DNA from 2 places in the Paenibacillus sp. cl6col genome. Region 1 is predicted to be linked to the other one. Evidence: riboswitches for the same ligand, from Rfam matches in the RefSeq annotation. Region 1 holds a riboswitch; the other holds the start of a gene.
The links. Region 1 has a riboswitch for FMN ahead of ribD (bifunctional diaminohydroxyphosphoribosylaminopyrimidine deaminase/5-amino-6-(5-phosphoribosylamino)uracil reductase RibD). Riboswitches for the same ligand answer to the same signal wherever they lie in the genome.
Positions count from the first base shown of each region.

Region 2: linked by a shared signal. The riboswitch ahead of BLS15_RS21765 (DMT family transporter) and the one ahead of ribD (bifunctional diaminohydroxyphosphoribosylaminopyrimidine deaminase/5-amino-6-(5-phosphoribosylamino)uracil reductase RibD) in region 1 are both predicted to bind FMN.

Region 1 is NZ_FNAZ01000002.1:256,145-264,125, reverse strand. It holds gene scpB (SMC-Scp complex subunit ScpB) at 1-114, opposite strand, end outside; gene BLS15_RS05315 (segregation and condensation protein A) at 83-877, opposite strand; gene ribE (6,7-dimethyl-8-ribityllumazine synthase) at 950-1,417, opposite strand; gene BLS15_RS05305 (bifunctional 3,4-dihydroxy-2-butanone-4-phosphate synthase/GTP cyclohydrolase II) at 1,502-2,743, opposite strand; gene ribE (riboflavin synthase) at 2,765-3,448, opposite strand; gene ribD (bifunctional diaminohydroxyphosphoribosylaminopyrimidine deaminase/5-amino-6-(5-phosphoribosylamino)uracil reductase RibD) at 3,429-4,598, opposite strand; FMN riboswitch at 4,929-5,088, opposite strand; gene BLS15_RS05290 (peptidylprolyl isomerase) at 5,257-5,694, opposite strand; gene lysA (diaminopimelate decarboxylase) at 5,906-7,237, opposite strand; gene BLS15_RS05280 (spore germination protein) at 7,422-7,981, opposite strand, start outside.
Region 2 is NZ_FNAZ01000009.1:112,230-120,210, reverse strand. It holds gene BLS15_RS21785 (GH92 family glycosyl hydrolase) at 1-918, shown strand, start outside; gene BLS15_RS21780 (DUF1232 domain-containing protein) at 1,026-1,700, opposite strand; gene BLS15_RS30075 (DUF3973 domain-containing protein) at 2,043-2,255, shown strand; gene ytaF (sporulation membrane protein YtaF) at 2,333-2,974, shown strand; gene BLS15_RS21765 (DMT family transporter) at 3,097-4,017, opposite strand; FMN riboswitch at 4,121-4,300, opposite strand; gene BLS15_RS21760 (GNAT family N-acetyltransferase) at 4,539-5,720, shown strand; gene BLS15_RS21755 (hypothetical protein) at 5,877-6,188, shown strand; gene pdaA (delta-lactam-biosynthetic de-N-acetylase) at 6,308-7,090, shown strand; gene BLS15_RS21745 (DMT family transporter) at 7,281-7,981, shown strand, end outside.

The DNA of each region.
Region 1 (7,981 bases):
TATAACCTCTGGGCGCTGTTCTGTAATTTCTGAGATTTGCTTAATGTTCAAGCCTTCATCACCGGCCATGAACAACAACCCCTCAATAATCGACTTCAGCATCTGAAAGTCCATCTTCCGTGTCCACCTCCCCACTCCATTGAATCACGATGTCCTCAAAGAGGCTATCCTGGTAGCAGCGAACTTGCTTCATCTTCATCAGCTCCAGCAGCGCGAGAAAGGAAACGACAATTTCCGAACGCGTGAGATGCTCGCTAAGCAAGTTAGAGAACATCATCTTACCTCCCTTGCCAAATGGACGCAGCGTGTCGATAATGCTCTTAATCCGATCCTTCACCGATATTTCATCCCGGTGGATTGTTGCGACCTGCGTTCTGCGCGACGCTTTGCTAAGTGCCTTGCGGAATGCTGCGATCAAGTCTGTGACATGTAATCCATCCACTGGATTATCAGGAGCTGTTGGCATAAATGGCGTTAAGTCCTCTGGTTCCTTGGAAAAAATCATGCTTCGTTCTGTCTCGCGTTCCCGGAGATGCTCCGCAATTCCCTTGTACTTTCGGTATTCGATCAACTTGCGTATAAGCTCTGCCCGCGGATCAGGCTCATCATCCACATAATCTTCATAGTCGTCCCATTCCATGACCGGAGGCTTGGGAAGCAATTGCTGTGATTTCATGGACAGCAACGTTGCCGCCATAACGAGAAACTCGCTCGTAATCTCCAGCTCTAATTCCTGCATATTGTGCAAATATTCCATATATTGATCTGTAATCTCACTAATCGATATATCTTGAATATTAATTTCCGCTTGGTCGATTAAATGCAGGAGCAAATCGAGCGGTCCTTCAAACTGTTCCAGCTTATACGTTACGGTCACCCCGTGATAACCTCCTGAGCAATAAAAACAAATGTAGCGCCCTTACAAAAAGGGCACTACATTAAATAAGCACTATTTTAACTGATTCGTCAAGTTCGCCATTTCAATTGCAGTAGACGCAGCTTCCCAACCCTTGTTACCTGCCTTCGTTCCTGCACGTTCAATTGCCTGCTCGATGGAGTCTGTTGTCAGCACTCCGAATATGGTCGGAACCCCTGTCTTCATGTTCACTTGCGCAACGCCTTTAGCCGCTTCACTGCACACATAATCGAAATGCGGAGTGGATCCGCGAATAACTGCGCCTAGTGTGATCACCGCATCATACTTCCCGCTCTCCGCCATTTTCTGCGCAATAAGTGGAATTTCAAATGCACCCGGAACCCAGGCAATATCTACCTCCTCATCTTTAACCCCGTGGCGCTTCAGCGCATCAAGTGCTCCCGAAACAAGCTTGCTGACAATAAATTCATTGAATCGACCAGCAACAATTCCATATTTTAATCCTTCGGAAACTAAGTGTCCTTCAAATACATGTGGCATAAGTAAAGTCCTCCTCTGTGATAAATAACTGAATCATATCGATAAGTTTATCGCACGCTTGCGGTACTTCATTTCCTTCAGGGCTTATCTGCGTGCTTGTTCATCCTGTTCAATATCGTCGAATACGAGCATATGCCCGAGCTTTGCAGCCTTCGTATGCAGATATTTTGTGTTGTCTTCATTCTCCTGCATTTGAATCGGGACGCGCTCAACGACCTCCAAACCATAGCCTTCCAACCCTTTAATTTTGCGAGGATTATTTGTAAGAAGGCGAATTTGACGAATGCCAAGATCTTTCAAGATTTGAGCTCCAATGCCGTAATCCCGCAGATCCGCTGGGAATCCAAGCTCCAAGTTGGCATCCACAGTGTCTAGCCCTTGCTCCTGAAGCTTGTAAGCTTTGAGCTTGTTAATAAGTCCAATCCCGCGGCCTTCCTGGCGCATATAGAGCAGGACGCCATTGCCTTCCTTGTCTATTTGTGAAAGCGCAGCGGCGAATTGAGGGCCACAGTCGCAGCGATGTGAATGAAATACATCCCCGGTTAAGCATTCCGAATGAACACGAACAAGTACTGGCTGAGTTCCATCAATGTCGCCCTTCACTAAGGCAACATGTTCCTTATTGTCCACACCATTCGTATAGGCAATAGCTCGGAATATCCCGAAGTCAGTAGGCATGTTCACCTCGACCTCACGTTGAACCAGCTTCTCCTTCTCATTACGATAATGAATGAGATCCTTGATGCTGATGAGCTTCAAGTCCCATTGCCCCTTCAGTTCCATCAAGTCGGGCAGTCTCGCCATCGTGCCATCTTCCTTAATCACTTCGCAGATGACACTAGCAGGTGCAGATCCGCTCAACCGGGCGAGATCAACCGCTGCTTCCGTATGCCCTGCACGGCGCAACACACCACCATTCTTCGCTATTAACGGGAAGATATGACCCGGGCGGCGGAAATCTTCTGCCTTGGCGTTCGCATCCAGCATCTTCTGGATCGTTAGTGAGCGTTCGTGCGCTGAAATGCCAGTAGTCGTATCTACGTGATCAATGGATACGGTAAATGCCGTACCGTGATTGTCCGTGTTGTGTGCAACCATTGGGTGAAGCTCAAGCTCCTCGGCACGCTCCTGCGTAATAGGTACACATACCAATCCTCGGCCTTCTGTAATCATGAAGTTAATAACTTCCGGTGTTGCCTTGTCGGCTAACGCGATAAAGTCGCCTTCATTTTCCCGATCTTCGTCATCAACCACAATGATGACCTTGCCCTGCTTCAAATCTGCAATTGCGTCTTCTATCGAATCAAAGTGAAATGCTTCCTTCATGTTGTTCCTCCCCTTTCACCATTACATAAAACCATGCTCTGCCAAAAATGCTGCATTAAGACCTCCAGAACCAGAACGATTCGAATCCTTTGTCTCGTTCTCCGGCCCTGATCTACCATACCGGAGCAAATGATCCACATACTTGCCAAGCACATCACATTCAATGTTGACGATATCACCCGGCTGCTTGCGCTGAAGAGCGGTTTGCGCCAACGTATGCGGAATAATCGATACGGCAAATTCTCCATGCTCTGCTCGCGTAAGGGTTAAGCTGATGCCGTCAATAGTGACAGAACCTTGTGGAATCATATATTTTGCCATCTCAGGCCGACTCGCCCGACATTCGATGACGACAGCATTCGCATCTCTTGTTCGTCCCACAATCGTTGCAAGACCATCTACATGTCCTTGCACAATATGACCGCCGAATCGCCCGCCTGCTGCCATTGCACGCTCTAGATTGACCGGATCGCCCGGCCTTAAATCCTTCAAATTCGTGTGGCGAAACGTCTGCGGCATCACATCCGCCATGAAGGAGGTGCCATCATATGACGTTGATGTCAGGCATACACCATTGACAGCGATGCTGTCCCCCAGCTTCATGCCATCTAGAACCTTAGATGCTCGGATGTGAAGCACCATCGCCTCACCCCGCTTCATCACAGACTGCAGTGAGCCCACTTCTTCAATCAGTCCGGTGAACATTGCTATGCTCCTCCTTTATGCTGGAATGAGTCAAATGCTCCACCTCACGCTTGCCGAAAGGATATCCTGTGATGCAGATATTATCTCCGAGCTTCTCAACCTCCACATGCTGAAGCCGGTATGCATCCTGCATCCTCTCTACACCTTCAAACACAAAACTACCAGGCGCATGCTGACCGCCGACGACAATCGGAGCCATAAATATTGCAACTTTGTCGACCAGCTTCTTCTCTAGCATCGCCCCATTCAATCGACCTCCACCTTCAAGGAGTATGGATCCGATCTCATGTTGGCCACACCATTCCATCATCTGCTGAAGGTCTACCTTCTCGCCTTCACCGCACTCGATAACCTCTACGCCTCTGGACACCAATTCACGCCGCTTCTCCCCGCTTGCCCGTGCAGTTGTGAAGATGCAGGTTCGTGCAGCTTGATCGGTTACGACGTTGGCGTCCATAGGGATCCGAAGCTTCGAGTCTACAATCAAGCGCACTGGGTTTACCCCAGGGACCGACAGACGTGTTGTCAGCGATGGATCATCCGCAAGCACAGTGCCTATGCCTACCATAATCGCTTGATGACGGTGCCTCATCGAATGAACGAGTTCACGACTTCGCTCATTCGAGATCCACTTGCTGTCCCCAGTCGAAGTGGCGATCTTGCCGTCCAGCGTACTTGCTGTCTTGAGGGTAACGAACGGAATGCCGGTCGTAATATGCTTAGCGAACATTTCAATCAGTGCGAGACCTCTCTCCCGAAGCACATCCAACGTTATCCCAATTCCATGATCCTTCAGTAGAGCAATTCCTCTCCCTGCAACCGCTGGATTCGGATCGACGCAAGCGATCACGACACGGGCAATTCCCGCTTCAATCAATCGCAGACTGCAAGGCGGTGTTCTCCCATAGTGGCTGCATGGCTCAAGGGTCACATACGCAGTCGCTCCTCTCGCCGCTTCACCAGCCATCTGTAAAGCATAGACTTCCGCATGGCCTTCACCACGCCGCAAATGAGCTCCAAGACCGACGATTCGTCCCTCGTTCACAATGACACAGCCAACTGCAGGGTTCACATCGGTCTGTCCAAGCACCTGCTCTGCCATGTTCACAGCGAGCTGCATGTACAGTTCATCATTGATAACAGCAGACATTAGGTATCCTCCTTTCCACAAACAGATCAAGGCTAACGCAAAAAAGCCCTTCGGATCCTCCGAAGGGCATGATTGATTGAGCTTACAGGTATGTACTTAATTTCACAATAGTCGCACATAAGCATAATTTCCATTTGTATATGACAAATAAAACCGACAACAAGGATGTTCTCAGCAAACTGCAACGATTTCGCATATGTCAAATACGACGATAGATGAATAGAAAACCTCGCGCTTACGCAGGTATTCGCCGTCCATTTCGCCTGGAATGCTCATGAAATTGTGAAAATAAGAACTTGAAAGAACTAATTATCGAGTTCTTCTCTCCTGACGCCCCTTCTCCCATCCAGACTATACTGTCGGCTCTGGAGTTGCACCAGATCCACCGTGTGGACGAATCCACCCGGGTCACGGACTAAGAACATCTTGCACACGCAAGAATAGGTTCATCACCGCCGGTCGGGAATTTCACCCTGCCCTGAAGGTCTGTCATTCGTATTGCTATAAAATTAGTTTCTAAGATGTTGCACTTAGAAGTGTACCACCTGACCTGGTAAAATGCAACTTGTGTCGCTTCACCGCATGGAACATTCAGCTGCGTTCAAATAAAAAAGACGTGCAGCAGCCAAGCTGCATACACGCCTTCCCTCAATTATTTCTATTCTTCCACGATTGTAACTTGCTTCATCTTGTCGCCTTGCTTAACAGCATCTACATGCTCCATGCCCTCTACAATTTTGCCAAATACCGTATGCACGCCATCCAAGTGAGGGAATGCATCGTAAGTGATGTAGAATTGGGAACCGCCTGTATCCTTGCCGGCATGCGCCATCGCAAGTACACCACGCTCATGCTTGTGCGGGTTGCCTTTTGTCTCACATTTGATTGTGTAGCCTGGGCCGCCTGTACCTGTTCCGTGCGGGCAACCGCCTTGAGCTACAAAGCCCGGAATAACACGGTGGAATGTCAAGCCGTTATAGAAACCTTCGTTGGACAGCTTCTCAAAGTTTGCAACGGTACCTGGTGCCTCTTGCTCATGGAGCTGGATTTTCACCGTGCCGCCTTTTTCCAATTCAATCAATGCATATTTGCTCATCATGTATCGTCTCCTTCCATATGTACAATGCTCACGCTTGCTCATCCGATTATACGTTATTTCATAACAAAAAGAAAACACCCGATTTCTGCCTCATCGTTATGCCACGGCAAGACAGAAGATTGGGTGTTGTAATAGTTTCCATATCTGGTGTAACTTCGAATATGAAATTCAACTGCTGCCGCGGAGCTTGCAATCGTCACATCCCGTACTATTTCAGCGCTGGCTCCTTGCGCAGACGAGCTGGAATGCAGTCATTGCGCACGATATCTTCATGCGACTCACGACGTACAACAATATCCGCTTCCCCGTTGTGCACGAATACGACAGCTGGTCTTGGAATACGGTTATAGTTGCTTGCCATCGAATAATTGTACGCACCTGTGCAAGACACAGCCAACAGATCGCCCTGCTGGACGGCAGGAAGCACAGCATCCCAGATCAGCATATCGCCGCTTTCGCAGCATTTTCCTGCTATCGACACTGTCTCCGTGGACTCATTAGTCGCACGGTTAGCAAGCAGTGCCTCATAACGAGACTCATACAGCGCTGGTCGAGGGTTGTCGGTCATCCCTCCATCAACAGCTACATATTTGCGCACGCCTGGAATATCCTTCACAGAGCCAACTGTATACAGTGTTGTTCCCGCTTCTCCAACAATACTGCGGCCTGGCTCTACCCAAATTTCAGGCAAGCATTCTCCGATGTCAGCAAAATGCTGCTTTACAGCATCTGTAATGGCCTTTACATAATCGCGAACATGCAGAGGCGTATCCCCTTCTACATAGCGGATGCCAAAGCCGCCGCCCAAGTTCACAACCCGGAATGCGATCCCTAGCTGTTCCTTCACCCCACGAGCAAATTGTGCAACGCGTTCAACCGCCATTTGGAATCCTTCAGTTTCGAAGATTTGAGATCCGATATGCGAGTGGATGCCCAGCAGCTCCAAATGAGTTGCATCCGCCGCATGACGCACAGCCTCAAGCGCCGTGCCATTGCCGATGTCAAAGCCAAACTTCGAATCCGTCTGACCTGTCGAAATGTATTCATGCGTATGTGCCTCAACCCCTGGTGTAACGCGGAGCAGCACAGGTACGGACTGATTGCGTTCTTGGCAAATTGCATTCAACAGCTTCAGCTCCGTGAAATTATCAACAACAAAGCAGCCAATGCGGGCATCAAGCGCCATTTCGATCTCCTCGGGCGTCTTATTATTCCCATGGAAGTGGATTCGCTGGGCCGGGAATCCAGCCTGCAAGGCTGTATACAATTCCCCTTCCGATACAACATCCAGCGACAGCCCCTCTTGGTCGACTAGCCGGCACATTGCTGCTGTACAGAATGCTTTGCTTGCATATGCAACCTGAAAGGTTAACCCTGACTCGCGAAATGCTTCCATGTATTGTCCACAGCGTTCTCTGACTAATGCTTCGTCAAAAATATAAAGCGGAGTACCAAATTGCTGCTTCAATTCGGTTACATCGCAACCGCCAATTTCTAAATGTCCATCCCCATTAATCTTGCTCGTTCCGTGTAAGTACATCGTCATTTCTCCCCACTCCCACTCGATCTTCTATGTCTATCCCCTCATGTTGTTCCAATTGTTGGTGAAAATATTACATCGAGTATATCAGCTTATTCGATCTTGAAAGAATGGATTTTTCCGTCCATCATTTGCATTATAGAGGTTGTCAAGGGACAAACACCTTGCCTTCCAAACGTTGAAGCTATCGCTTCGTTCTTGGCGGCATCTTTGTATTATCTCGCGTCTGATTCAAGCTAGGGCGCGTCTTTATCAGCAAGAATGGCTGTCGCACGATGATATTGTACATCGCTTTGGCATTGAACGGAATGAACGGCCATAAGTATGATGCATTGTACGAGCGATGCAGGGTCAGCCAGAGCAGCCAAACGGTTGTACCAATTACGAGTCCGGGAACTCTGAATAGCGCAACCGAAATAAGCAGCACAAGCCTCACGATTCGATTGGCCAGCGCCAGCTCATAGCTCGGTGTCGCAAACATCCCTACGGCAGCTACAGCCATGTACAAAATAACCTCATTGACGAACACTCCTGTTTTGACCGCTATGTCACCTACGAGTATCGCAGCTAGCAAGCCCAATGCTATCGCAAGCGGCGACGGAGTATGAACAGCCGCCATTCGCATGAGATCCACGCCGAGCTCTGCGATGAGGAACTGGAAAATGAGCGGTATCTTCCCTGTCTCCTGCGGTCCAATAATTTGTAGGGTGGCAGGCTTTAATCCCGGCTCGATAACGAGCAGCA
Region 2 (7,981 bases), on a different contig from region 1:
GGCTTCTTGCCTGCTGACATCCATACCCATGAGAGTGTCTGCAATACACTGGATTATGTGTACGGTGACTTCTGTATTGCACAAATTGCGAAGCATCTGGGACGTGATGCGGAGTATGCGCAATTGATGGAACGTGCCCGCAACTACAAGCACCTGTATGATCCAACAATCGGTTTCATGCGCGGTAAACTCGAAGACGGAAGCTGGCTGGAGCCGTTCGACGCTACAGAATGGGGTGGCCCTTATACGGAAGGTGGAGCATGGCAGAGCAGCTGGGCTGTGCAGCATGACCTTCTTGGATTGGCAGACCTGATTGGCGGACGCGAGAAGTTGAAGGAGCGATTGGATGCCTTGTTCGCAGCAGATCCAGAATTCAAGGTAGGGTCCTATGGCTTCGAAATTCATGAAATGTCGGAAATGGCTGCAATTGACTTCGGTCAGTTCGCGATCAGCAATCAGCCAAGCTTCCATATTCCATATGTGTATACTGCGTTAGGCTACCCATCCTTGACTCAATATTGGGTGCGCAAGACGATGGACGAACTGTTCAGTGCTCAGCCTGACGGCTTGCCTGGCGATGAGGATAACGGCAGCTTGACAGCTTGGTATGTATTCGGTGCAATGGGCATCTTCCCTCTTACACCAGGGGTACCGCAATACGTACTAGGGACACCAATGTTCAAGAAGATGACTGTCAACTTGGACAACGGCAAGCAGATTGTCATTGAGGCACCGAACAACTCTTCGGAGACGAAATATGTTGCAGGTGTACAAGTAAATGGCGAGCACGTATCCAACCTGTATATTGATCACGATCAGTTGAAGAATGGGGCCTCGTTGTCCTTCACGATGGCAGCAGAACCGCAGCAGCAGCAATATGAAGAGACAGCCCTGCCATATGCAATGTCAAGAGCATAAGGATGTCATATCGTCTCGAACGTAATTAAGCTCGTTGCGTAGATATTAACGAACAAGAATGAAACAAGACTAGGGGTGCTCCGGTCAACATCCGACCTGGAACACCCCTATTTCTCTACAATGCGCTCTGCAGCCTGAAGGGCCGTCAGTCTCTCCATCGCCAACTGCACTGCCATCACATCATCAATATATCCAATTGGGAACAGATAATCTGGAATAATGTCTGCCGATAAAATGAAATACAGCAGTGCGCTCCCTAATACGGCACGTTCTTCTACTGTTCCTTGTTCGCTGCAATATTGGGTGTACGTATCATTCAATTGATCGATAAATGGTCCCCAACCGCTTACTTCCTTCACCTTGGCATGGAAATTGTCGCGAATCATTCGATCTCCTTCATTGGTTTGCGCGTATTGCTCGTATTTATCCAGTTCTAGACGTACATGCTCCTTCGTGAATGGATAATCAAGCAGCTGTATGGACTTGAGTATGAATTGAAGGCTATCCTCCTGTAATTCATCTCCAATCGGTACCACTGGTACCGTGCTCAATTTGCCGAACTCGACGCCAACCGCCTCCATGAGCTGTTCAACGGGAATTGATAAATGCTTGGAAAATGAAGTTAGATGGTGTATCTTAGCGGGCTGCTTGCCGTTAATAATTCGAGAAATCGTAGCGGTATCCATTCCAGTCCGCTCCCCCAATTTGCGCATGGAGAGCGAATGCTCCTTCATCGATTTTTTCAACATGTCACCGAGTGGGTTGTTCTGTTCGATGGTTATCACCCCTTGTCGCAGTCATATTCTACTGCCCATTCTCGCTCTGTTTATGACATGTATATGCACAAGTTCGCCTAGCCTACCCCATAAATTTGACATCAACGTATGACCAAGTTTGAATGAGGAAGGCCACAGATGTAGACAGATAAGCATTCATTGCAACCACCTCAACACATCTCCCATCAGCATGCGGTTGATTCTTATCACAGGCCAATCAGCTTGCTGTTGATTTTTTTTCAACATTTCGGCGATTCCGGTTCACAACTCTCAACATCGTGACATATGATACCTCAACAGTGCTGCAAGCGGCACCGGATTATACCCACAATAAGGAGTTGAACAGCTATGTATTACTGCCTGCAATGTTCCAAAGTCCATCAAGAGGATGGCACATCGGTAGTATTTCGGAATGTGTTCTATGTAGATGAGATGAGCAAACGCAAATTCCAGCTTGGAGATTGTCATTCGAACCCCCCCCTGCCCTATTCAGCAGGAAGTGAGCATCAGCTAGTGTTCGTGCCTCCGAGGGAAACTGTGCTGCAGATGCTTCACGATTGACAGGACGGCAAATGACATTCAATAAACAACCATTTATTACTTCGAATCAAGGGAATTAACCAAGGGAGAGATTCATCATGCAATGGATTATGATTATAGGATTAGCAGTCGCTTCGAGTATAGATAATTTAGGGGTGGGAATATCGTACGGAATACGGAAAATACGAATTGGAGTGCTTTCGAATCTATTCATTTCGCTCATCTGCTTCATTTTCAGTATGGCCGGTCTCATGTTCGGTCAATGGATATCGCAGGTTCTTCCTGGTATACTGCCTACCTTGCTTGCCGCACTCATCCTGCTTATTGTCGGCATCCGCATTGTTCTACTGACCTCTCACCATGGCAGCTCGACGGAGACCACAGCAGTAGAAGCAAGCAGTGAAGCTAATTCAAGCTCTTCACTAGAACGAATGCTGCAGAGACCAGAGGAAGCGGATAAGGATAAATCGGGGACGATTAACTTATGGGAAGCAGCTGTGCTTGGTGTTGCACTGTCTGCCAATGCGCTTACAAATGGCCTAAGTGCTGGACTTATCGGATTATCACCGCTCGCCATATCCCTAACCGCAGCGATCGGCAGTTTTGTCACATTGTGGCTGGGTGCCGTGCTTGGGCAGAAGATGGCCAACATTCGCATAGGACGCTATACAGTAGGACAATTCAGCACGGTGCTAAGCGGAGCTATCATCATTCTTGTCGCTATCAATTCCTTCTTCTAACCTAACTAACATAAGAGACCCTGTCTGCTATGCGTTCAAGGCATAGCAGACAGGGTCTCTTATCATTTATGGAAGACGATTGACAGCAACTTCATTAAGAATCATTGCACTGCCACCGCCGATTAATTTTGTCTTGATACCATATACAACGCAATCCAGATGAGAACGAAGCCTGAAATTTGCGCTGCAGTGACCGCCTGATGGAACACGAACCAATTCATCATCATCCCTACCAATGGGAATGACAACTCAGCCAGAGTCGCATATGAGGCCTTGGTAGTCGATAGACCGCGATAATACAGCAAGAGACTAACCAATCCTGGAAGAAGAGCCTGCAAGAAGATGTAGAACGACAGTGTCCCCCATTCTGATGCGGCGAAATTCCAGCTTGGTGACTCCCATGATGTCAGCACGATGAGCAGAGGGAGTGCCATCAAAAATCGCAGCGATGTGACCGTCTCATATTCCATTCTGTCGAGAAGCAACCGTCCCATAACTGTGGAACCGCCCCATAGGAACGCTGCTCCAAGTGCCAATAGACTGCTGAAGCCAATGACTTCATTATAATGCCCAATTGGCAAAGACCATCCAAATGTCAATAAATACGTACCGATAATAGCAAGAATAAGCAGTAGCGAGAAGCGACGCGGAAGCGTCTCCTTCAACAACAGCCGCGCTAAAATAATTGCAAAGACTGGTTGCAGCTTCTGCAGCAGCAGTACGCCATTCGCATCACCATGTGCAAATGCTTCGGTAAACATAATGGTCGCTACTACTGAGCCGCCCCATGACAGGAACAGCAATGCCAGTACATGCTTCCATGTGCAGTTGCGCAGCTCTTTCCGGTGCATCCATAACACCGGGATCGCGTACAAGGCGAGCATCAGATGCTCAATCAATACAATTTGGGTCGAAGTCATAGACTCCATGACCCATACCCGGAACAGTGGGCCAATTCCCCACAGTGCCGCTCCCATCGCAACGAACCATACTCCTCTCGCGGAGCTGCTCATGCGTGTGTCGGCCTGGATACGATGTTCCATATTCAATAACCTCCAAGGTTGTTGAATATAGGATCTAGACATGCAGAAGAGAAAAATTCGCATTAGACCTGTTGTTGTATGCAGTTGTACCAAACAACGTGTGCGAGATCTTCTTCCATCCGGACTATACCGTCGGCCTTGGCTTTTCACCAAGTCAGTCGCTGTTCTCCGTTCGATGCTTACATGTTACAAGTAACCGAGTAAGCGAACAACGAGTCGCGGGCTCGGGTGCAGCTGCACCCATACCGCCGGTCAGGAATTTCACCCTGCCCTGAAGATCCATATTCAATCCACATAGTAGCATGCTGTTGCTTCCTTGACATGCCCTGACTTCATTATATCTAGATTTTCAGATTGAGCAATATGACATTTCGCATTTTCATGAAAGTTTTCACCATTTGCATATATTACCATCCCGACTTTTCAATCGACCCTTCTTCATTCAATCGTTGCATCCCTGTCTATTTCATCTACAATAGATCATATACAGCGGCACAATCATTTATTGAGGGGGATTGTCAATGTCAATTGTCCGTTTGAGCAAGGAACAGTTTACTGAAGCCATATCGCTATCCGAGTATGCTTTCCAGTACAGCGTTGATCCTGAAGACTATGATAACTATTTGCATAAGTTGGGGAAACATGAGATTTTTGGTGTGTACGATGAAGGCAAGCTCGCTGCGAAGCTTCATATCCTTCCTTTTCACATCTATATCGGCCAGAATAAGCTGAAGATGGGTGGAATCGGTGGGGTTGCCACCTATCCTGAATTTCGACGCAAAGGATATGCCAAGCAATTGCTGCACCACTCACTGCGCGTGATGCAGGCCGCTGGAACTTCTATATCCATGCTCTATCCTTTCTCCATCCCCTTCTATCGCAAAGCAGGCTGGGAAGTATTCAGCGACCGCATGACTTGCCAATTTACCCGTCATGATCTAATTCCATTGAATCCTGAACTGGCAGGCATTGTTCGCCGCTTTACCAAGGATACGCATTCTACTGATATTGAAGCGGTATATGACGCATGGTCATCACAGCATTCAGGTATGGTCGTTCGCGATCACGAATGGTGGCTTGCTCACTATCATCATCGCACCGCGGCGGTCTACTATAGTGAGCATTCGCAGCCTCAAGGGTATATGTTGTATGAGATAAAAAATAATGCTATGCATGTACATGAATTCATGTGCGTTACAAGGGATTCTAGACAGGGGCTATGGAATTATATTTGTCAGCATGATTCTATGGTAGAGCAAGTAAATATGCGTCTTTGTGAGAATGAGCGCCTGTTTTTCGCCTTGAACCTTCCACGAATTGTGCGTACCATACAACCTTTTGTCATGGCACGAATTGTAGATATTACATTATTTCTACAGCAATATACGTTTGCACCTGTACCTGCACACCCTCCCCTCTCTCTGTACATAAGTGACGACCAGGCTCCGTGGAATAATGTAGTCATTCAATTTGAGAACGGGCAAGCTGCTATTCACTCTCACAATGAGAAGCAGGTTCGTACCACTGTCAACACGACCAACACCCTGTCCATGAACATTAGAGCACTCACAACTATGCTGCTAGGTTATCAGCGACCATGCGAATTATTCGATAACGGATTTATTGCAGGTTCCATCAACAGTATTGAAACTCTAGAGCAGTTCGTTCCGCGACTTCATCCATATATATCCGACGCTTTCTAAGCTAAGCGAGTAAGTAAGTATGAGCATTCATCTCCCAATGGCATTACAGTCCGATCATTGCAACGTCTCTCCCTCTCAATTGAGCAATAGGATTGAGAATCACAATTCATCTTCGTTATAATAAGCTGTATGAATCTATGTAAGGGAGTTTTTGCAATGACGCGTAGTGCAGTAGAACAACAAATTATCGACAATTATGAGCGGGATGAGCAAATGATGATTCTTATCTTTGCACAATGGTGTGTGAACCATGATCTTGATCCAGCCGAGCTCTATCATCGCGCATACCCGAAGCAGGGCGACAACTATCGATTGCAGCAGGCAATTGATCTTACGGTTCCGAAGGAGGAGGCCGGACCGATCCCTGACGACACTTTGTTCGCCGTGCTGTCCATGTACAACAACGAAGATCTTGCCTTCGTCGTCTCAGAAGAGTTGGAGAAGATGAAGCAGTCTAACAACAAATAAGGATTACTTGGATTCGCATTAGGAATGCATAGGTATCAGTGCGTATAAGTTTACTGCAAATATGGAATAGTAAGCCATGATTGACCGATTCTAACCTACATCAAGGAGTATATTTGCATATGAAACGCATTCTGATTGCCACTGCTCTCCTCTGCTTGCTTGCCGCAAGCATTCAGCCAGCCGCATACGCCGGACAGGGTCCCGCATTCCACTTTGGATTCAAGAAGAGTGTAAACGGCAAGCTTCCTTCGATTGACGAGGAAGGCTTCAAACCGACGATTGAGAAGCACGGAGCTATTTTTCTCGGAGATACAAACAAAAAAATGATTTACTTAACCTTCGATAACGGATACGAAAATGGATACACGGCTCAAATTCTGGATACGTTGAAGGCGAAGAAGGTTCCAGCCATCTTTTTCGTTACCGGACATTATGTAAATACGCAGCCAGATCTACTGAAGCGAATGATTAACGAGGGACATCTGATCGGCAATCACTCGTGGAGTCATCCGGATATGACCACCATATCGGATGAGCAGATACGAACCGAACTGGATAAGGTCAAACAGGCGGTATCAGCTGTCACGGGCAAGCAGGATATGCCTTATCTGCGACCACCACGTGGTATCTTTAATGACCGGACTCTAGCCATCACGAAGAATATGGGGTACACGAATGTATTCTGGTCCGTGGCTTACTTGGATTGGGATGTCAATGCCCAACGGGGAACGAGCTATGCATATGATAAGGTTGTAAAGCAGCTTCATCCTGGAGCGGTCATTCTGCTCCACTCCATATCGAAGGATAATGCCGGGGCCCTTGGCGCCATTATTGACGGTGCACGTCAACAAGGATATGAATTTGCAAGCCTCGATCAACTCAACGTACAGCAATCCAAATAGAAACAATCATTACTTGTTCAACGCAAGCTGATGAGCGCAATTAAGGGCTGGGGACGGTCATTCGTCCCACAGTCCTTTTTTTTAGGTTGATAATCATGATTTTTATTTCAAGTTGGGGGCAGTTGGTGTATACTAGCACATTGTGATTACCATTCATTCATTCATTCATATACCGAGGTGTCTTCTGCTCATGTCATCAAGAAAATCATCGCATCTGTATGCCCTGCTCATCGTAGGAATGATCGCAATCTCTTTCTCGGCCATTTTTGTGAAATGGTCAACTGCCCCCGCCGCTGTCATTGGCATGTATCGTCTCCTGATAACGAATATCGTGCTTCTGCCATGGGCGTGGTCATATCGATCCGAATGGAGCTCTGTCCAGCGCAATGATTGGCTGCGTCTGTTCCTGTCAGGCTTCTTCCTCGGTTTGCACTTTCTCTTCTGGATGGAGTCGCTGCGCTATACGACTGTAGCGAGCTCGACCGTTCTGCTTGCCTTGGAACCCATACTTGTAATGGCCGGATCATTCTGGATTTTCAAACAACGAACGACGAGAAATTCATTAATTGGTGTCGGGATTGCTTTATGCGGCATGCTGCTCATTGGCTGGGGTGATATGGCCATTTCCGGGAGAGCGTTATATGGAGACATTTTATCTATCCTTGGTACGATTTCGGTCGTCATACACATGCTGCTAGGTCAGGATTTGCGACAGCGCGTCTCGTCTTACGTCTATAACTTTACCGTTTTTCTCGTAGCTGGTCTGGCGTTGGCTGTCTACAACCTTTCCGCAGGCTACTCCTTTATTGGATATGAAGCTAGAGAATGGCTCTTATTCGCATTAATGGCTGTCATCCCAACCGTGCTTGGACATATGCTGTTCAACTGGTT